One region of the Brevibacillus sp. NRS-1366 genome, then DNA from elsewhere that is predicted to be linked to it. Evidence: riboswitches for the same ligand, from Rfam matches in the RefSeq annotation. Region 1 holds a riboswitch; each other region holds the start of a gene.
The links. A riboswitch is a leader RNA that binds a small molecule or an ion and turns the genes downstream of it on or off. The one in region 1 is predicted to bind S-adenosylmethionine.

Region 2: it holds a riboswitch for S-adenosylmethionine, as region 1 does, so the genes downstream of both, ACIFQN_RS25875 (methionine ABC transporter ATP-binding protein) here and ACIFQN_RS20630 (aminotransferase class I/II-fold pyridoxal phosphate-dependent enzyme) in region 1, are expected to answer to the same signal.
Region 3: it holds a riboswitch for S-adenosylmethionine, as region 1 does, so the genes downstream of both, ACIFQN_RS06335 (MetQ/NlpA family ABC transporter substrate-binding protein) here and ACIFQN_RS20630 (aminotransferase class I/II-fold pyridoxal phosphate-dependent enzyme) in region 1, are expected to answer to the same signal.
Region 4: it holds a riboswitch for S-adenosylmethionine, as region 1 does, so the genes downstream of both, ACIFQN_RS19885 (homoserine dehydrogenase) here and ACIFQN_RS20630 (aminotransferase class I/II-fold pyridoxal phosphate-dependent enzyme) in region 1, are expected to answer to the same signal.

The regions. Positions count from the first base shown of each region.
Region 1 covers NZ_JBITPN010000022.1:793,695-799,023, reverse strand. Annotated here, with positions in the region: gene ACIFQN_RS20645 (hypothetical protein) at 1-588, shown strand, start outside; gene ACIFQN_RS20640 (DUF5665 domain-containing protein) at 605-934, opposite strand; gene ACIFQN_RS20635 (pyridoxamine 5'-phosphate oxidase family protein) at 1,092-1,550, shown strand; SAM riboswitch class I at 1,634-1,754, shown strand; gene ACIFQN_RS20630 (aminotransferase class I/II-fold pyridoxal phosphate-dependent enzyme) at 1,849-3,012, shown strand; gene ACIFQN_RS20625 (aminotransferase class I/II-fold pyridoxal phosphate-dependent enzyme) at 3,009-4,196, shown strand; gene ACIFQN_RS20620 (YhcN/YlaJ family sporulation lipoprotein) at 4,231-4,851, opposite strand; gene ACIFQN_RS20615 (PhoH family protein) at 5,054-5,329, shown strand, end outside.
Region 2 covers NZ_JBITPN010000040.1:7,054-12,382, forward strand. Annotated here, with positions in the region: gene ACIFQN_RS25865 (MFS transporter) at 1-327, opposite strand, end outside; gene ACIFQN_RS25870 (LCP family protein) at 523-1,518, shown strand; SAM riboswitch class I at 1,693-1,809, shown strand; gene ACIFQN_RS25875 (methionine ABC transporter ATP-binding protein) at 2,041-3,054, shown strand; gene ACIFQN_RS25880 (methionine ABC transporter permease) at 3,055-3,723, shown strand; gene ACIFQN_RS25885 (MetQ/NlpA family ABC transporter substrate-binding protein) at 3,778-4,614, shown strand; gene ACIFQN_RS25890 (peptide ABC transporter substrate-binding protein) at 4,802-5,329, shown strand, end outside.
Region 3 covers NZ_JBITPN010000011.1:161,159-166,487, forward strand. Annotated here, with positions in the region: gene ACIFQN_RS06325 (ABC transporter substrate-binding protein) at 1-433, opposite strand, end outside; gene ACIFQN_RS06330 (DUF2294 domain-containing protein) at 754-1,110, opposite strand; SAM riboswitch class I at 1,321-1,423, shown strand; gene ACIFQN_RS06335 (MetQ/NlpA family ABC transporter substrate-binding protein) at 1,551-2,381, shown strand; gene ACIFQN_RS06340 (methionine ABC transporter ATP-binding protein) at 2,452-3,489, shown strand; gene ACIFQN_RS06345 (methionine ABC transporter permease) at 3,489-4,151, shown strand; gene ACIFQN_RS06350 (FAD-binding oxidoreductase) at 4,281-5,329, shown strand, end outside.
Region 4 covers NZ_JBITPN010000022.1:638,588-643,916, forward strand. Annotated here, with positions in the region: gene glpK (glycerol kinase GlpK) at 1-1,494, opposite strand, end outside; gene ACIFQN_RS19885 (homoserine dehydrogenase) at 1,739-3,010, opposite strand; SAM riboswitch class I at 3,093-3,202, opposite strand; SAM riboswitch class I at 3,375-3,481, opposite strand; gene ACIFQN_RS19890 (methylated-DNA--[protein]-cysteine S-methyltransferase) at 3,951-4,460, opposite strand; gene ACIFQN_RS19895 (DNA-3-methyladenine glycosylase family protein) at 4,444-5,329, opposite strand, start outside.

The sequences.
Region 1 (5,329 bases):
AAGGATGTAAAAGCAGGTACTGGCAAAGCACTTGTTGAGCTTTATAAGGATGGTAAAAAGCTTGACTCTAAGTCAATTGAAGTGGAAGTAGTAAATGCCCCTGCGAAGGAACAAGAAAAAGAGTATGCGATCACAGGAACAGCACTACTCGACCCGAAAAACAAAACCGTGCAAGTAAAGGGTACAGTTGCCGGCTGGACCAAAAAAGAGAAGACTAAACTCATGGTAATCGCCCCAGATGGAAAAAAACAAGAGGTGAAACCGAACGACAAAGGCGAATTTGCCATTACTTTGTCGTTCAAGAACCGTTCGTACAGTGCGAAAACCGTTCATTTTGAACTATATCAGGACAATAAGCTTGTAGGGCAAGCTGACATTTTGCATAGTACAAAAGTAATCGTCACACCGGGCAACCATGACCGTGATGAGGATGGCGATGATGACGACGACAAAAAGAAGAAAGAGAAAAAAGAGAAAGGGAAGCATGACGATAAGCATCCCAACGGAAATGCGTACGGTTATTGGAAGAAGCATGGACAAACGTCAAATGATCAGGACGACAATGACGACCACGACGATGACAAGTAGGTCATAAGTTTCTTACCTACGGTTTTTGATAGGACTGTATGTACTCAATTAATTGTCGAATGAAATCCCCGATAATCGGGATGGACAGAAATTGGGTCAAAAGCGACCCAAGAAGCGCAAGCACAATCGCTGTTCCGATTGTTAAACCCAGACCCCGGGCAAGGCCTGCTAGGAAATTGATCCAAAGCAGCTTGCGCGGGGCTGTATAATTTTGTATGACATCAGCCAAACGGATATCTTCTAGAAACATGGCAACCTTGTGCATGCGTTCATTCAGTTCCCGGACTTCGTGAAGCTCTCGTAACATCTGATCAATTTGTGCAAGAATGCGATCTGTAGGTGACATTCGTCCAACCTCCTTTTCAGTTTCGGGCTTCGCTTTCCTACCAGTTTAAGGAAAAGGCACGCTAGAATCAAGGGACCAAGGTGTCAAGGTAACGTTTGCCTATCACCCTGACAGGGGGGTACAATAGACATACCAAACTTTACAAGGAGGAATCGGAATGGCTGAAACAGTTTCCCAATCACTCTCTGAAGAATTATTTGCTCTCTTGCAAAAGGAGCGTTTTGTAACGTTGGGTACCATTGATCACGAGTCGGGCGCACCGTCACTTAGCTCCTTATCGTGGACCTTTGCCCCTAACGTAGAGTCCATTCGATTCGCTGTAGACAATCGTTCCCGCATCTTGGCAAATATCGCAAAAGACCCACAGGTGGTGCTTCATCTGATCGGAGCCGGCTCCTCTTTTGCCATCAACGGCAAGGCTGTTTTGCAAGCGGAGAGGATGGAAGGCGTCCCGCTCAAGCTGGCCATGGTGGAAGTAACGATAGAAACGGTTCGTGACATTATGTTTTATGGTTCCCGTATTTCTGTAGAACCTCAATACGAAAAAACGTACGATAAAAATGCGGCTGCGAAGCTGGACAATCAAGTCATGACTGCTCTTAAAAACGCAAATTAAGCTTGTTTGTGATCTGTGGAAAATCTTGTTGACAAAAAAGCAGCCTATCCGTTAGTATTAAGCAATCAAATTGAATAGCAATCTTCTTATCCAGAGCGGCGGAGGGACTGGCCCGATGATGCCCGGCAACCAATCACCTGTAATTTATACAGGGAGATAATGGTGCTAATTCCTGCAGAGTTTACAAACTCTGAAAGATGAGAAGGTCTTGCTTACGGAAACGTAATCAAAGCCTTCTTTCAGAGGAAAGGGGCTTTTTTTCATGCCCCTCGTACACCATTGGAGGGAGAGAGATCATATGCATTTGGAAACCAAATTAGTTCAGGCAGGCGTAGGAAAAGATGAAAAGACGGGGGCAGTCAGCTTCCCAGTCTATTATGCCACCGCTTATCGCCATCCCGCTTTGGGACAGAGCACAGGGTACGATTACTCGCGAACCGCAAACCCAACAAGGTCAATTCTAGAGGAGACCATCGCTTGCGCAGAATCAGGAGACGCAGGATTTGCTTGTGCGTCTGGAATGGCAGCAGTTCATACGGTGATGGGATTGTTTTCCCAAAACGACCACTTGATAGTCTCTCTGGATTTGTATGGAGGAACGTACAGGTTGTTTGAGCAAGTTCTGTCACGCTACGGCCAGACATTCACTTATATTGATTTGCGTGACCGACATAAATTGGAGGAAGCGATCCGTCCGGAAACGAAAGCGATCTTTGTCGAAACACCCACGAATCCGCTTATGCAGATTACAGATATCAGAGAAGTGGCTCAGTTGGCAAAGCGCCATCAACTCTTGACGATTGTAGACAATACTTTCATGACCCCTTATTGTCAACGCCCGTTGGAGCTCGGAGCGGATATCGTACTGCACAGTGCAACCAAATACTTGGGTGGACACAATGATGTTCTCGCAGGCTTAATTGTCACAAAAGGGGAAGAGTTGTCTGAAAAGGTAAGGTTTTTGCACAATTCGATCGGAGCTGTGCTAGGACCTCAAGATAGCTGGTTGCTTGTTCGTGGCATGAAGACACTTGCTCTGCGTATGGACAGACATCAATCCAATGCTTTTGCAGTAGCCAGCAAGCTGCGCGAGCATCCTGCCGTGGCAGAGGTCTTTTATCCAGGCCTGGCGGATCATGAAGGCTATGATGTGCAAAAAGGACAATCAAGCGGGTTTAGCGGGATGGTATCCTTTCGGGTCAGATCGTCTGAGCAGGTGGGGCTGTTTTTGCAAAGCTTGCGCATCGTATCCTTTGCAGAGAGTTTGGGCGGTGTAGAGTCGTTGTGTACATATCCTGCGACACAGACACATGCTGACATCCCGCAAGAGATACGGGAGTATGTCGGAGTATGCGATCGGTTATTGCGCTTGTCCGTAGGTATTGAGCACCCCGATGATCTACTCGCAGATCTTTGCCAAGCTTTGGACGCAAGCCTTGTAGTAGGGGGGACTGTGCGATGAACTTTGCAACCAAAGTATTACACGGTACATCTTGTTTTGATCCAGTGACTGGGGCATCGTCCGTACCTATTTATCAGGCGTCTACGTTCCATCAGGCTGATTTGGATCGTCCTGGCACATTTGATTATGCACGATCCGGCAATCCGACTAGACAGGCACTGGAGGACGCCATTGCTGGTCTGGAAGGAGGAGCACGAGGCTTTGCATTCGCTTCCGGGATGGCTGCAATCTCCAGCGTGTTCATGCTATTTTCTGCCGGTGACCATGTGATTGTGGCGGAGGACGTATACGGTGGAACATTTCGGTTTTTGACCAGAGTGTTATCGAGAATGGGCATCTCGGTGACCTTCGTGGATGCCAGCAAGACAGAAGAGGTACGTGCGGCGATTACTTCGTCCACAAAAGGAGTCTACCTCGAAACGCCGTCCAACCCTACTCTGAAAGTGACAGACATTTCAGCGGTTTGTCGGATTGCAAAAGAACAGGGCTTGCTCGTGATCGTAGACAATACGTTTATGACACCGTATTATCAACGGCCACTAGAGCTTGGGGCCGATGTCGTGATTCACAGTGCGACCAAATTCATCGGAGGGCACAGTGATGTTGTAGCGGGCCTCGCCGTTACCCGTGACGAAGCATTAGGGGAGCAGCTCTACTTCATCCAGAATGGCATGGGAGCCATTTTGGGGGTCCAGGATTGCTGGTTAGTGATGAGAGGGTTAAAAACACTCAAGGCACGACTGGATGTCAGTACCAACACGGCAGACGAACTGGCACGATGGCTTTCTACTCATCCTGCAGTGAATCGCGTGTACTACACAGGCTTGAGCGAGCATCCGGGACATCTTATTCAAGCAAGTCAATCAAGCGGTCATGGTGCTGTCCTTTCCTTTGACGTGGGTAGCCGAGAGCGGGCCAAAGCGCTGTTTGATCGGGTAAAGCTACCGATTGTAGCGGTTAGCTTGGGAGCAGTCGAAACCATTCTTTCTTATCCGGCAACAATGTCTCATGCGGCAATGCCTGTCGAAGAGAGAGAAGCTCGTGGCATTACAGACGGATTAATCAGACTTTCCGCAGGCTTGGAGGACGTTGTCGATTTAAAAGAAGACCTACAGCAGGCGCTGGACAGTTTGCTGCCTAGGGCACATCTAGAGGAAACAAAAGAGGCATTCTCCCGGGCATAAAGCCTAGGAGGATGCCTCCTCTTGTGTTGTAGTCTTAAGGTGTTGTGGTTCGATTGACATCGATTTTGTTGTTTCCGTGTGGAGTAGCCCTACCGTCCTTGTTGATGCGTTGCTCATTTTCCTTGGTCGTAGGCTCTTCCTTCTGTTTAACATTGCGGGGTAATTGCGGCATGAGGCGCCCAACAATATCGGACAGTTCTTCTGCAAATCCAGATACAGGGTGACCACGACGAATATCAGCAGCCATTTCCCTCAGTCGTTGGACAATATCAACGTCAGCTGTAACGATGGCGTTTGCTCCCTGTGGATCTTCTTTTAAAGCCTCGGCAACTGAGTATTTGATGACACCTACTTCTGGGCGGTCGAGGTGGGCATCTACATCAATGCCCACGACAGCGTATTTGCCAATGACGACTGCTGTTGCTCCATGTACCTTTTTCACACGGGTAGCAAGCTGTACAAGGCGGTCTGCTGTCGCCTGCGATGATTGGTTATAAGCTGGCTGTGGGGCAGTTTGTTTTACGCGTTGGGTATGTGGGGCTTGTTGATTGGGCTGTGGCGCAGCCTGATTCGCCGGCGGTTTATTGCTCGTCATGCATGCAGTAAGCAGCAAGCAAATACCGAGGCAGCCGATTACAATCCGTTTCACAGGCATTCTCCCTTTCCCAGTATTGCCTTCCTTACTTCGGAGGGCAGGGTTACAAGTATTGTGTTCCTGCTTGTCTGATTTCATTCTGCCATTGGGCCGTCTATCTGTAGAACGCCGAACATAGACTTTAGTACATCACGTCGCCACACCTTAGCATCCCTCCAAAAATTGCATAGGGTATATAAGATGGGTAATAGGAGGCGAGATTTTGAAGAAAATCTACGTACTGGACACCAACGTACTCCTGCAAGATCCACGGGCGATGTTTTCCTTCGCTGACAACGAGATTGTCATACCCGCTGTGGTGTTGGAAGAAGTCGATTCCAAAAAGCGGTATATGGATGAAATTGGCCGCAATGCTCGGTACGTATCGCGGCTATTGGACAGTTTTCGCGAGCTAGGCCATCTGCACACAGGCATTACCTTGGAAACGGGTGGATTGTTCCGGGTAGAGCTGAATCACTCCTCGCTACACAAGCTACAA
Region 2 (5,329 bases), on a different contig from region 1:
CATCAGTGCCAAATAGACAGGCCAACTAGAAACGAGGGGAATGGACAACTGAATGAGTCCCTGAATGAGCAAGGCACCAACGATGAGTCGCTTGGCACCGAGCCGATGAAAAAGTGATCCACCGACGAATTGTCCCACGATCCCAGCCAGTGATTGGACCATCAGCACAAATCCGGCTTCGGTCATGGAGCGTTGCAAAACAGTATGTACATAAAGGGTAGTAAGGGGCCACATAAATGCGCTGCCGGAAGAGTTGATGAAGCTGGCAACCAGGAAAAATAGCGCTTCCCGTGGATAACGATTCAGCAGGGAGGCTGGGGAAATCACAATAACTCACCCCTTAAAATAAGTTTGCAAATAGTATAACGAATATTAAAAACATTGTAAATGTATAAGTTTAATAAGTGCCGCTACCCAAATAAAGGCTGCTCCACTTTGTCCAGTTTCGAGTATACTAAACAATGTGGAGAGATGGATGGAGTTCACATCAGATACAAAAGACAATAAGGTGGAGTAGTTTTTATGCGAATATGGAAACGAGTGTTGCTCCTGATGTTAGTTGTGATTGCATCAACAGCAGGATACTACGGATATTCCTTTTATCAATTTGCACAAAACATTCAAGGGCCCAATATCTTTACGCCAGCTTTGCCGGATGGTGGGGCAGCGACAAAAGCGGCTGAAATTCCTCAGTGGGATGGCAAAGAACGGGTCAATATCCTGTTGATGGGGGTAGACCGCCGGGGAATGAAAAATAACGGACTCCCTCGTTCGGACTCTATGATGGTGGTCAGTATTGATCCGGTAACAAAGCGCTATGATCTATTCTCTATTTTGCGGGATACCTATGTGGACATTCCGGGAAATGGCAGTTCACGAATCAATTCAGCGATTGTAGACGGAGGACCTGAGCTGGCGATGAAAACCGTTAGTCAGTTTACAGGTTTGCCTGTTGATCGCTATGTCATTACAGATTTTGAAGGCTTCAAGGCATTGATTGATGCAGTAGGCGGTGTGGAGCTGGATGTGGAGAAAAACATGTACTACCACGATCCAACAGACAAGGGCGTCTACGATATTAATCTCAAAAAAGGGTTGCAGCAGTTAGACGGGAACAAGGCTTTGCAGTACGTTCGTTTTCGTCACGACGCTACTTCAGATTATACGCGCACAGAGCGGCAGCGTAAATTGATGGCTGCTGTAGCGAGTCAGATGAAGAGCGGTACAACTCTGATTCAATTGCCGAACATTCTAAAAGAAATTACACCATATGTACAAACCAACATCGGCTCGATGGATATGCTGAAGCTATCTGCTCTCGGACTGAATTTGAATACACAAGCACCAGGTAACTACCAACTGCCGCCGATGGGCATGTTCCATGAATCCCACAAGGCAGGATCGGTTCTGATCCCAGATGTAGATCAAGTACAATCCTTTATTCAAGAAAAGCTCCAGCCTGCTACTGCAGAGGCCATGCAGCCAATCGAAGAAACGTCTAACAGCACGCCAAATTGAGCGTGCTGTTTTTTTTAGAGTGCCAAACAACCTCCAATCGCTTGATGTCGACCCCTGATGGATTAGAAAAAAGTTTTTACCTACTATTACTATTGACTTACTATTTTCAAAAGCGATATAATCCGACTTGTATCACGAAAATATGTAAACCGAACATAATATACGTGGATATCTTTCTTATCAAGAGAGGCGGAGGGACAGGCCCTATGAAGCCCGGCAACCGGTCTATTTTCGAATAGACGAGAGCGGTGCCAATTCCTACAAGATTGATTGGATCTTGATAGATGAGAAGGGTGGATGCGAACGTATACATGCGTTGCAGCCCCTTTTTCGTTTGATGAAAAAGGGGTCCGTTGTTTTAGTGGATCGTGTTTTTTTAACGCATAGGAAAGTTTAAGTACTTCACAGTGTGAAAGCATCCTTGCTTAAACTTCCCGGAGCGCATAAAAACCTTCCACTAAAACGCGGTCGCTCCTCGTGAGCAGGCATCGATAGTGGTTTTTTTATAGGAGGTGGAATTGTTTGATTCAACTGCGCAATTTGCATAAAAGCTACTTAGTAAACGGTGAAAAAATTCCAGCGTTGCTCGGAATAGACCTCTCTATAGATAAGGGAGAAATATATGGGATTATTGGACATTCCGGTGCAGGAAAAAGTACATTAATCCGTTGCATGAACCTGTTGGAACGACCAACCTCGGGGGAAGTCATCGTTGATGGCGTGGATCTGACCAAACTGGATGACCGCAAACTGCAGGAGCAGCGTCGTCATGTCGGGATGATTTTTCAACACTTCAATCTGCTGTCCTCTGCGACTGTTGGAGAGAATGTTGCGTTTCCTCTCAAGCTGGCGAAACGACCAAAGGCCGAGATCAAACAAAAAGTAGATGATTTGCTGAAGCTGGTAGGGCTGGAAGCTCATCGCGACAAATATCCGGCACAGCTTTCAGGGGGGCAAAAGCAGCGCGTAGGGATTGCCCGCGCCTTGGCGAACGCCCCCAAAGTATTGCTATGCGACGAAGCGACATCCGCGCTTGACCCGCAGACGACCAATTCCATTTTGGCTCTGCTGCTCGACATCAACCGCAAGCTGGGATTGACCATCGTCCTGATTACGCATGAGATGCAGGTCATCCGCTCGATTTGTGACCGCGTAGGGGTAATTGACGGTGGACTGATCGTCGAGGAAGGGAAAGTACTCGAAGTATTCCTCAAACCGAAGCATCCGACTACACAGGAATTTGTGGAGCAGGTGGCAGATTCCAATGAGCTGCGAGAAGCGGTTGCCCATGAGAAAGCCTCAGGCAATCGTACTATTGCTCGCGTCACCTTTTTGGGAGAACAGACGTATAAGCCGATTTTGTTCCAGACGATGCAAGAAACAGGTACCGTATTCAGCATCCTGCAAGGGACGATTTCCCGCATGAAAGATACGCCGTATGGTCAGCTGGTCGTCGAGCTCGAAGGCGATGCCGAGCAGAACAAACAGACGATCGAGAAGCTGCGACAAAGCGGCCTTGAAGTGGAGGTGATATAGATGGAATGGTTGCAAATGAAAAATGTCGACTGGTCTGAGATCGGCATTGGAACCGTAGACACCCTCTCCATGCTTGGCTTTTCTACTTTGTTTACAGTCCTGATTGGTCTGCCGCTGGGTGTGATCCTCTTTCTCACTTCCAGGGGGCAGCTCCTTGCGAACCGCGGTTTTTATATGGTGGCATCTTTTATCGTAAACGTCCTGCGTTCGGTTCCCTTTATCATTTTGATGATTTTATTGATCCCTGTTACCAAAGCAATCGTGGGTACATCACTTGGTGTACTTGGTTCCATCCCGCCGTTGGTCATCGGGGCTGCACCTTTCTTTGCCCGCTTGGTAGAAACGTCTCTGCGTGAAGTAGATCGCGGGGTAACCGAGGCAGCGCAGTCGATGGGTGCGTCCAATTGGCAAATCGTGTGGAACGTGCTTCTGCCGGAGTCTCGTTCTGGTCTGATTGCAGGCATTACCATTACGACGGTAGCGCTCGTGTCCTACACGGCGATGTCAGGCGTAATTGGCGGCGGTGGTTTGGGTGACCTGGCTATTCGCTATGGATACCAGCGTTTCCAGACGGATGTCATGATTGTAACGGTTATTATTTTGCTTGTGTTGGTGCAGATCTTGCAATCGCTGGGAGACCGCCTGGTTCTCAAATACAGCCGCAAGTAAGGTCTTTCCATATATCGTTTTAAACTGGTTTACAAAAAAAGGGGGAAATCTACTGTGAAGAAACTAGTCGTATCTGTACTTACTACTGTATTGGCATTTTCTTTGGCTGCTTGCGGAGGCAAAACAGAAACCGCTCCAGCTACAGACGGCAACGCGCAAGGCGGACAACAAGAAGTGACGCTGAAAATCGGTGCTTCTGCTGTACCGCACGCAGAAATCCTGAAATTCGTTCAGCCTAAGCTGAAAGAACAAGGTGTAAACTTGGAAATCAAAGAATTTACCGATTACGTGCAACCGAATATCCAAGTAAACGAAAAACAACTTGATGGAAACTATTTCCAGCATAAACCTTACCTAGAAGATTTCAATAAAGCTCAAAATATGGATCTGGTGCCAGTGGTAGCGGTGCACGTTGAACCATTTGGCGCTTACTCCAAAAAAATCAAAAGTGCTGACGAGTTAGTTGATGGTGCAACGATTGCTCTGCCAAACGATGACACCAACAACGGCCGTGCACTGGCTCTCCTCGAGAAAAACGGCGTAATCAAGCTGAAAGATGGCGTAGGGATCAGCGGCTCTGTGAAAGATATCGTGGAAAACAAGAAAAACCTGAAATTCAAAGAAGTAGAAGCTGCGATGCTGCCGCGCGTTCTGGACGAAGTAGACTTGGCGCTGATCAACACCAACTATGCACTGGAAGCTAAATTGGTACCTACTAAAGACGCTCTGTTCATCGAAGACAAAGAGTCCCCGTATGCGAACTTCCTGGTAGCGCGTCCTGACAACAAAGATTCCGAAGCGATGCAAAAACTGGCGAAGGAATTGAACTCTCCAGAAGTGAAAAAATTCATTGAAGACACTTACAAAGGCGCGATTATGCCAGCGTTTTAATGTAAAAACAATTGATAGATCAAATAAACCCAATCTGCCGCCTTGGCTGGTTGGGTTTATTTTCCTTTATAATAGAATAAATATTCATAAAATTAAATTAAATCTTAGCAAACCCCATTCTCAAGTCCATTTTTGTCGAGTATATTGTGGTGGCGATAGAAAATATTTGATAAGGGGGAACATTTGAATGAGACAGAAAATTTCTATCATTACCGCGATGATTATTATTTCAGGAAGTATCCTGGCAGCTTGTTCAGGAGGGGGACAGACTACGGCACCGAGCTCAGTTGATTCGGGAGCCAAGGTGGTAGAATCCAAGAAGCCCCAAGTATTCCGGGCAAATCTGACGAGTGAGCCGTCTACAGCTGATCCGGGATTAGCCAAGGATGCGACTTCTGGAACCGTCGTCCGCGCTGCATTTGACGGCCTGACCCGTCTCGACAAGGATTCGAAACCAATGAATTCGGTCGCATCAGATGTAAAGGTGTCGGAAGATAATCGCATTTATACCTTCACACTGAGAGATTCAAAATGGAGCAACGGGGACCCAGTAACCGCCCAAGACTTTGAATTTGCCTGGAAGCGTGTACTCGACCCGGCGCTCGCAGCAGAGTACGCTTATCAATTGTATTACATCAAGAATGCAGAGAATGTCCACAAAGGAAAGGCCAAGGCAGATGAGCTCGGAGTAAAAGCGCTGGACGACAAGACACTC
Region 3 (5,329 bases), on a different contig from region 1:
GTCCGATCGTATAGGCAGGGCCGTAGTCTTCACCCAATGGAGCTTTGGCGATATCGTAGATTTCATTCAGGTTCGGAATGCGGCTGCGGTCGATTTTCTCAAATACGCCATTGTCGATACCTTGCTGTGCATAATAATCGGAAAGATAAACCAGATCGACGTCAGAGCTGCCTTGGCGGATTTTATTGAGGCGCTCTGCGTTGTTCCCGATTTCCAGAACAATTTTGACGTTATGCTCTTTTTCAAACGGTTCATATACTTCTTTGCGGAAGAAGTCTTCGGAAAAACCCCATGTCGAGATAACCAGCTTTGTCGGTTCACCCTTGGCTTGCCCACCAGCAGCGCCTTGTTGCGGTTGTTCACTGCTGCCACATCCTGCAAGTGCGAGCGTTAGTGCAGAAAAGGAAAGGATTCCTTTAAGTAATTTTTTCATTTTGATAGTCCTCCATATCAAGTATCGTCGCGCCTTATCCTTCCATTTGTTAGGATTCAACGACTTTCTTTTTTTATGCAGCCTGCAACCTTTGATAAACCCCCTACTGTTCCACTCTTTGCCCTTATCTATTCATCAACCACACCCTTCAAAAAGGAAATATTTGTTAAATAAAAAAAGGAAAAGTACCCTTGATTAGAATCGTTCATTCTAAACAAGAGCACTTTTCCTCGTAAACAAAGAGAAGCGACACCCGTTTTGCCAAAAGCTCATGGTCTTCCCTTAAGATAGATCAAAAGAGAAAATCCAAATTGCTTTGGTCAGGTATTCAGTTCTGATTCCACTAAAATAACATTCGTAATCGCAAGCTGTGTAGCAGCGTCGTAATCTCTCAAGACAGCTTCAATGTTCAGACCCATTTCCTCTTCCAATCGTTCCCGAAGCTTTCTCTTATATAGAAGCGACATTCGGAAGTCGACCTCGAGCTTGAGGGCTGGGGCCTCACCCTCCAACGCAGCAGAGCGTGGAGAACGGCGATGCTTGGCATAGAAGGTAATCATCTGATTCTCAATCGTTACTCTCAGTAAAGTCGTTCCAAACCCGAACAACTCTTTCGCTATCTCATTATAAATCGCAGACAGCTTTTTTCTGAATTCATTCGTATCCAATAGTGTCATGACATCACCTGTGAGAGCATATATCAGGTTTGTTTTTTCCCATTATACATATGATCTCGTCCTCAATCAAGTTATCATTCGTATTTTGACCAATTTAATCATTTTCACTGAAGTTAATTATTTTCTAAAAACATTTGACAGGTTTAAAAACGCGGGATATAATCCAACTATCCTAATCAGGATTTATATTTTTCAACTGAATAAAGCGTTCTCTTATAAAGAGAGGTGGAGGGACTGGCCCTATGATACCTCGGCAACCTATCTAAATAGATATGGTGCCAATTCCAGCGGAAAACATTCCGGAAGATAAGAGAGGTATCCTACAACTGTTTAATAATGACGGTTTAACCTCTTCTATTCTCGGAAGAGGTTTTTATTTTTTCCTTTCGTTTTCACTTTTCAAAATAGATATAAACATTATGGAATGGGGAGAAATTCAAATGAAAAAAACAGGTTTATTACTCACTACACTGCTGCTTGCTGCCTCGCTGGTTACCGCTTGCGGAGGTAAACAGGAAGCCGCCCAGACGCCAGCTTCTGGCGCTGCTGAGCAAACAAGCGTCAAGGTAGGCGTTACTGGCGGTCCACACGAAGAAATTTTGAACAAAGTAAAAGAAGTCGCAAAAACACAAGGTCTCGATGTGGAAGTTGTCGTCTTCAACGACTACGTGCAGCCTAATCAAGCTCTTGATAAAGGCAACCTGGACATAAACAGCTTTCAAACGATCCCTTTCCTGGACAAGTTTAATCAAGATCACAAAACCAATCTGACGATTATCGGAAAAACCGTGACTTACCCAATGGGTCTCTACTCCACTAAGCATAAGAAAGTAGAAGAGATTCCAGACGGCGGCGTTGTCGGTATCCAAAACGATCCATCCAACCGCGCACGCGCCCTGCAGCTCTATCAGGCGGCAGGATTGATCAAACTCAAAGATGGCGCAGGCGACAATGCGACTCCATTGGACATCGTAGAAAATCCGAAGAACCTGAAATTCAAAGAGCTCGAAGCAGCATTCCTGGCGCGTTCCCTGAACAACGTAGAAGCAGCGAGCATCAACACCAACTTTGCGATGGAAGCAGGCTACTCCCCTAAAAAGGATGCCATTTTTGCAGAAACATCTGATTCTCCCTATGTAAATGTTCTCGTTGCAAATGACAAAAACAAAGATAATCCTGCTTACAAAAAGCTTGTTGATATTTACCGCTCGGAAGAAGTAAAAAAATTCATCGAAGAACGCTTTGAAGGTTCTGTGCTCCCATCCTGGTAAAAAAACCCATATCGAGGCCTGTTCGCCGAGGAGCGACCGACATTCTCGAACAGCAAGGAGACGCCAGAAAATGATACAGCTAACCGATATCCACAAGTCGTATAACGTTGGAAGCAAGCAGGTCGAAGCGTTAAAGGGCGTATCCCTGAACGTGGAGAAAGGCCAGATTTACGGGGTAATCGGCTTTAGCGGAGCGGGGAAAAGCACCCTGCTTCGCACCATCAATCTGCTGGAAAAACCGACTAGCGGCACTGTGATTGTAAATGGTCAGAATATGCTTGCGTTGAAAGAAAAAGAGCTGCGCCAAGCGCGCAAAAAGATCGGCATTATCTTTCAGCACTTCAACCTGTTGTCCTCCTACAACGTCTTTGACAACGTGGCAGAGATTCTCAGAATGAACCGGGTGCCAAAAGATGTGATCAAACAAAAGGTAGAAGATCTCCTGCGACTGGTGGGCCTGGAAGACAAGGCGAACTCCTATCCTTCTCAATTGTCAGGCGGACAAAAACAGCGCGTCGGCATCGCTCGTGCCCTGGCTACCGATCCAGAAATTCTGCTCTGTGACGAAGCCACCTCAGCGCTCGACCCACAGACTACCGATTCTATCCTGGAGCTGCTTTTGGATATCAATCGGAAATTCAGCCTGACCATTGTGTTGATTACGCATGAAATGCAAGTGATCAAAAAAATCTGCGACCACGTCGCCATCATGGAAAACGGTCACGTCATCGAGCAAGGGGCGGTTCTCGATATTTTCAGCAATCCGCAGCAGCCGACCACCCGCAATTTTATTAAAACCATTTTTGACGACGAAGTACCTGCTGAAATTTTGACGAAGATTAAACAGACTGGGCCTGCCGCAAAGATTTTACGTGTCGCTTTTCGCGGAGATGCTGCACTTGATCCCGTCCTCGGAACGCTTTCTGCACGCTTTCCGGTCAGCACCAATTTATTGTACGGCTCGATTACCTCGATCAAAGGAACGGCACTAGGCATTTTGCTTTTGCACATCTCCGGTGAGGAACAAGCCGTCCAAGACGGAATCCATTTCTTGCGGGATGCCGTTTACAACGTAGATGTCGTGACGCGAGAGGAGGTAATGAGGTAATGGATCGTTTGACAGAGATGATTCCCGTATTTGGGCAATCGCTGCAGGAGACCGTCATCATGGTCGGAATCTCCCTGTTTATCGCTACATTGATCGGAATTCCATTAGGGATAGTGATCGTAATCACGCAAGGCAACCACTTGTTTCCCAACAAATTTATCTATCACAGCATGAACACGATCATCAACATCGTCCGTTCCTTGCCATTCATTATCTTGATGGTCGCCATCATTCCCTTTACGGAATTAGTCGTAGGCACCTCTATCGGGATCGAAGGGGCGATCGTTCCCCTCATTGTCTACACGGCTCCGTACATCGCACGGTTGATGGAAACCGCACTTCTTGACGTCGATCGCGGTGTGATTGAAGCCTATCGGGCTATGGGTGCTTCTCGGACGCAAATTATCTACCGCATCATGCTTCGTGAAGCACGTCCTGGCATCGTTTTGTGTCTGACGATTGCCACCATTGGATTGATTGGGGCAACCGCAATGGCAGGAGCAGTAGGTGCGGGCGGCCTCGGTGACCTGGCTCTGCGTTATGGCTACCAGCAATGGGATATTGAAGTGATGATCATTACCGTCATCATACTTGTTGTTCTGGTACAATTGATTCAATCGCTCGGTAACTGGGCAGCTAGAAAATTGAAAAAAAGCGCGTAATCCTTTTGAACCTCTAACATTGTCATGCTGTTAGAGGTTTTGTTCCTATTTTATAGAAGAAACTCAATTTTACAGGAGGAATTTGCCTTGAACGCCATCCCCGATTCGTTATTGGAAGACCTGAAGAAGATGACAGCAGATGATCGCGCTACCGTTAACGAGACAGCTCTGCAGCAGCACAGTAAAGACGAATCCCACCATGCCCCGGTTTTGCCCGATGTCGTTGTCTACCCTGCCTCTACTGACGAAGTTGTTTCCATCATGAAATATGCCAACGAAAGAAGCATACCAGTCGTACCTTTTGGAGTGGGGTCTAGCCTTGAGGGACATTGCATACCCTTAAAAGGTGGCATCTCTCTTGATTTTTCGCAGATGAATCAAATCATCGAGATCCGTCCCCAAGATTTCCTTGTTCGGGTCCAGCCAGGGGTCACACGTAACCAATTGAACCAGGCGTTGAAAAAATTCGGGCTCTTTTTTCCGGTCGATCCGGGTGCCGACGCTACCATTGGCGGAATGACAGCAACGAATGCGAGTGGGACTACGAGCGTACGCTACGGGATTATGCGCAGCCAGGTACGCGATCTAGAGGTTGTCATGGCAGACGGCCGTATCATCCATGCGGGCGGATTATCTGCCAAATCCTCTTCTGGTTACCATCTCACGGGTCTTTTTGTCGGTTCGGAGGGCACCCTGGGTGCTTTTACCGAAATTACGCTGCGGGTTTACGGCATTCCCGAGACGATTATCGCAGGTCGTGCTACGTTCCCTACTGTGAAAGCTGCCGTGGATGGAGCTGTTTCCTTGCTTTCTGCCGGGCTAGCCATTGCCCGCGTCGAACTGGTCGACAGTGCATCCATCAAACAAGTGAATGTACACAGCGACACGGATTATTCTGAGCAGCCTACGCTGTTTTTCGAATTCCATGGCAATGAGGCCGCACTGGCACACGATGTTTCCTTTGCCCATGAATTGCTGGAGGAACATCAATGTGAGGGCTTTTTAGTCGAAACGGATTCCAAAAAACGAGCCAAGCTGTGGGAGGCTCGCCATCATTTGGCCTATGCGTTCAAGCACGGTTACCCGGGGAAAGAGATGATGCTGACGGACGTATGCCTCCCCCTGTCAGAACTAAGCGATGCAGTAGTCTATGCACGCACCGTCATCGACGAGAGCGG
Region 4 (5,329 bases), 160 kb from region 1:
AGCTCTTGCTGCCTGTACCGCTTTTTTCCAGCCACCGTACAATCCGTCACGTTCCATCACAGACATCTGCCCTTCAAAGGAGCGCTCTACTCTCCAATTTTCGGCGATGTCCTGCTTGTTTTTCCAAAACCCAACTGCCAGTCCTGCGAGATACGCAGCCCCTAAGGCCGTGGTCTCATTCACTTCGGGCCGATCAACAGGAACACCCAGCAGATCGCTTTGGAACTGCATGAGAAAATTGTTCATCACAGCTCCGCCATCCACACGCAGTTTTTTCAGCATGAGACCAGAATCTGCTTCCATGGCAGTCAGAACGTCCTTCGTCTGATAGGCGAGTGATTCCAGTGTTGCACGAACGAAATGTTCCTTGCTCGTTCCGCGAGTGAGACCGAATACTGCGCCACGCACTTCACTGTCCCAGTAGGGGGTCCCCAGACCAACAAAGGCAGGTACTACGTAAACTCCTTGCGTAGACGTGACCCTGGTCGCATACTGTTCACTATCTGCTGCATTTTTCAGCATCCGCAGCCCATCACGCAACCACTGAATGGCAGATCCCGCGACAAAAATACTTCCTTCCAGCGCATACTCCACCTTGCCATCAATGCCCCATGCAATCGTCGTCAACAGACCATGGTCCGAGGAAACGGCATTTTCTCCGGTATTCATGAGCATAAAGCAGCCTGTTCCGTACGTATTTTTTGCCATCCCTTCCTCAAAGCATGCCTGCCCGAACAAAGCGGCCTGCTGGTCTCCCGCCGCCCCGGCAATCGGTATTTCTTCCCCGAAAAATAGGTTCCTGTCCGTATGGGCATAGACTTGTGAGCTGGGGCATACTTTTGGCAGCATGGCTTTTGGCACGTCTAGCCATGCAAGCAGTTCGTCATCCCATGCCAGCTCGTGGATGTTGTACATAAGGGTTCGGGAAGCATTCGTATAATCGGTCACATGCGCACGACCACCCGATAGCTTCCAAATCAGCCACGTATCAATCGTGCCAAACAGCAGTTCTCCATGCTCCGCCCGTTCCCTGGCCCCGGCGACGCGATCCAGAATCCATTTGACCTTGGTTCCCGAAAAATACGCATCAATCAACAAACCCGTCTTGGCACGGACTACATCATTTTTCCCCTGTTGTTTCAACTGTTCGCAAATCTGGGTGGTTTGACGTGACTGCCAGACGATGGCATTGTAGATCGGGACTCCGGTCTTTTTATCCCAGACCAATGTGGTTTCGCGCTGATTTGTAATCCCGACAGCAGCGACCTCACTCGCGGAAATGTTGTGGCTGGTCAGTACCTGTCCGATCACCGCCACCACTGACGACCAAATCTCGAGTCCATCGTGCTCTACCCAGCCCGGTTCCGGAAAAAGCTGAGTAAATTCCTTCTGTGCCACACCAGCGATCTTCCCTTCCTGATTGATCAGGATCGCCCGCGTGCTCGTCGTTCCCTGGTCAATGGCTAACACGTAGCGTTTCTCTCTGGATGTCATCCGCTTCGCCTCTCTTTCCCTGTCCTTTTCTGTCATGTGCAAGAAGGATATTTCTATTCCTACCTATATTTGAGAAAAAACAGATGATCCCTCTTTTTCAAGCAGACAGAATAAAAAGGCGAAAGCGATTTTCTTACTGAATCAGAAAGTATGAACCTCGCGAATCCGCTTACTGATTCAGCAAGAATAACCTTCCTCTAAAACGCGGTCGCTCCTCCTTGAGGAGGCCTCGATAGAGGTTTTCTTATGATTCAGCAGATTCCAAGATCGGAAAGCGGCGCACGGACAAGCCAAAGTCACTCGTCAGAAGCGCTTCGTGTTCTTCATTTAACCCACTTGTAATCAGTCCGGCGCGCAATACGCCACCCAAATCGAACTGGACCTTGAGTTTGCTGATGCTCACCCCAGCCGCTCGCAAAAAATGCAGGACGCGATCAGGTGTTGCGGATGGACATGATCCTTCCAAATAACACAGCGAACGCTGGCTCGCCTCTGGCTGCGCTGCCAAATGCGAAGCCGTATTTTCTCTCCAGACCGGATGAGGCGTGAATGGCTGGGTCAACAAATAAGCCAAATCCTCCACAACCGCGCTGGCTGTTGGAAGCTCTCCTGCCCCTCTACCTGTAAACAACAGATCTCCTACGATATTACCCGATAGCTGGACAGCATTGAAAGCGTCCTGGATTTGTGCCAATGGGTGACCAAGAGGCAGCATTGTAGGCTGAACGGAAAGACGAATGCCTTCATCGGTTTGATACGCTTGGGCGATCAGCTTAATCCGGTAGCCTAGCTCACTAGCAATACGGATATGTCCGGCTGAGAGATCTGAGATCCCTTTTCGCACCACATCTGCCAAAGGGAGAGATTCTCCATAGACCAGTTGTGCCAGGATATACAGTTTATACATCGCATCGAAGCCCTCTACATCAGAACGAGGGTCTGCTTCGGCATAACCCAGCTCCTGCGCCTGCTTCAGCACTTCTTGGTAGGAGAGCTGCTCGGCTTCCATCTTGGTCAAAATGAAGTTGGTCGTCCCGTTAAGAATTCCGCGTACACCGCTGATGTCATTGGTTCTAAGGAACTGACGGAGTACACTTAAAATGGGAATACCTCCCGCTACGCTTGCTTCATAGGCCAAGTGCACTTGGTGCTGGTTAGCCAGTTCAACCAACTCTGTTCCTCTTTTCGCCAGCAGTTCCTTGTTTGCCGTTACCACATGGCATCCTTTTTCAATCAACGCACGGACATAATCATAGGTAGGATCAACTCCCCCCATCACTTCCACTACAATATCTACATCGCTTTTTAATACGTCTTCAAAGTTTGTTGTCAATATGGATGGTTCTACGTGAACCGCGCGTTCTTTTTCAGAATCTCGTACCAACGCTTTTACGATTTCGATTCGTTTGCCCAAACGGAGTGACAGCTTCTCCTGCTGGGAGCGAATCGTTTTAATTACCCCTCCGCCTACTGTTCCCAATCCCAACAATCCCACTCTTACTACGCCTACGCTCATCCTGACCACCCCATACTCAAATTGAAAAACAAAAAAGCCATCTTCGCTAAGAAGAAGGCTTTGGGCATCGCTGCTCCCCTTCTCCTTATCTCCCAGGACGCTTTTGTCCTGCAGGAATTGGCACCTTGTCACATACTGCGTGACGGTTGCCGGGCTTCATCGGGCCAGTCCCTCCACCTCTCTGGATAAAGAAAAATATGAATTTTTGTACTTCGGAGAATTAGAAAACCTGGCTGCGCCATGCCTTTTGGCAGAGCCGCGGTTGCACTTATACTGGATAAGAATTTTATAAATTCTTATCTGTATTAAAAAAACCTTCTTCACTTAAGAAGAAGGTTCGCATTCACTTATACGAGACACCCGCTTCTTATCTGCCGAGATGCACGATCTCGCAGGAATTGGCACCTTGTCACATGTCGTGACGGTTGCCGGGCTTCATAGGGCCAGACCCTCCACCTCTCTGGATAAGAATAATGTATTCTGTTGAGCTTTATTCTAAGAAATTCCATACCATCCGTCAACAAAATTCTTTCTTTTCAATAAAGACATTTTGTTGAACGCAAGCAAACGCATGGTGATAAGAGAAAAGTGTCCGGTTTGCGGGGCGTGCGCGCAGATTTGGCCGGGAGTGCTCAGCATCTTTTCAAAAGAATGTTCTACTCGGAAAACAGGCATTCTACTTCCTCCTTGCTGCAGCATGCACAATACAGCTGATGCCCGTCACTCTCCTTTAGAAGGATCCTTTCTTCCACATACCCGCACCCTTGACAAATGAACAGCTCAAACATGGCTTGACCTCCCGATCCGTTCCGGCTTGTCTTGTCAGTATTTCCTTTTCAATTATTTCTAGCCCAACACAAAACAGGCACTTCTCACGATCGAATCGAACGTTAGAAATGCCTGTTTTTCACTTATGCAGCTGCGTTTCACTTTTCTGCGATTATTCTGCCCGACCATGGATGGTTTTGGGAGAAACGAACTGTTTTTCGTGTTCAAGCAGCCACTCTTTTCTCCATAACCCACCCGCGTAGCCGGTTAAACTGCCGTTCGCTCCCACAATTCGATGACAGGGAACTACGATACTCAAGCGGTTTTTCCCATTCGCATTCCCGACTGCCCGTACTGCCTTTTCATTGCCGATCGTTTTGGCGAGGAAGGAATACGAGGCTGTCTGTCCAAATGGTATCGTTGTTAGCGTATGCCAGACGGTCTTTTGAAAGCTCGTCCCAGCCATCGAAACGGGAAACGAGAATTCGCGCCGAGTTCCTTTAAAATAGTCATCGAGCTGCTGGTAACAATCCCAAAACACCTGCGGACAATTCGCCCTTTCTTCGGGAGCTTGCGGTAATGTATGCTCTGCAAACATGATGGAGCTGATCGCGTCATCAGTCCCGATGATTTCTAAGACTCCAATCGGAGAAGGGTACTCCAGCTTATGTAAAATCGTCATAAAGCGACCTCCATAAATAAAACGTAGCGTATGCTTCCCAGCCTTCCCATTTCACAGCCATTTGCCTGATTTGTGCCTGTGAGGGCTTCTCTTTTAATCCGAGCTGGATTTTTAGTGCGTTGTGTAATCCAACATCGGCAATGGGAAAAGCGGACTTTTGCTGCAAGCATTTCATCATGACGTAATCTGCCGTCCACGCCCCTACACCTCGAATGGCTGTCAGGGCTTGATGCATCTGCTGCGACTCCCGCATATCGAGCAGCTTTTCCTTCTTCAGCTCTCCTGTTGCCATGGCTTTGGCTACTCCAATGACATATTCTGCCTTTCGGGTCGTGAATTGGAGTTCTCGCAAATCGTCTACCTGCAAGGATGCCACGGTTTGAAAAGTTGGGTATAGCCAGTAGCGCTTGTCTGCAAAAGTCAGCTTCTCCCCAAACTGCTCCGTGAATCGCTTTTTCATGGTGTAAGCAAAGCTGAGAGTGATTTGTTGACCGATAATCGCCCAGGTCAAGGCCTCGAATAAATCAGGGATGCCAACAATCCGCAAACCTCTGTATCGCATCGCAAGTGGACGCAATACATCATCCTGCTCGGCTGTTTTATAAAAGCCTCGCAAATCACGATTCAAATCAAACAACTGGGCCAAATAGACCTTTATGTCCGTGAGCATGTCTGCTGTAGGCGTCCCAGCGAGACATTCAATCTGGAGCTGGTGACTCATTCTCCTATTTTCAGGCTGCCCACAACTGATCTTGAGCAATAAAACTTCCCCTCGTACTTTGAGTGCTTTATACAAGGAACCATTCTCAATACGATGCAATACCTCTTGATCAGATCTTCCCAAGAAGCGGAGGCACTCATCGAAAGAA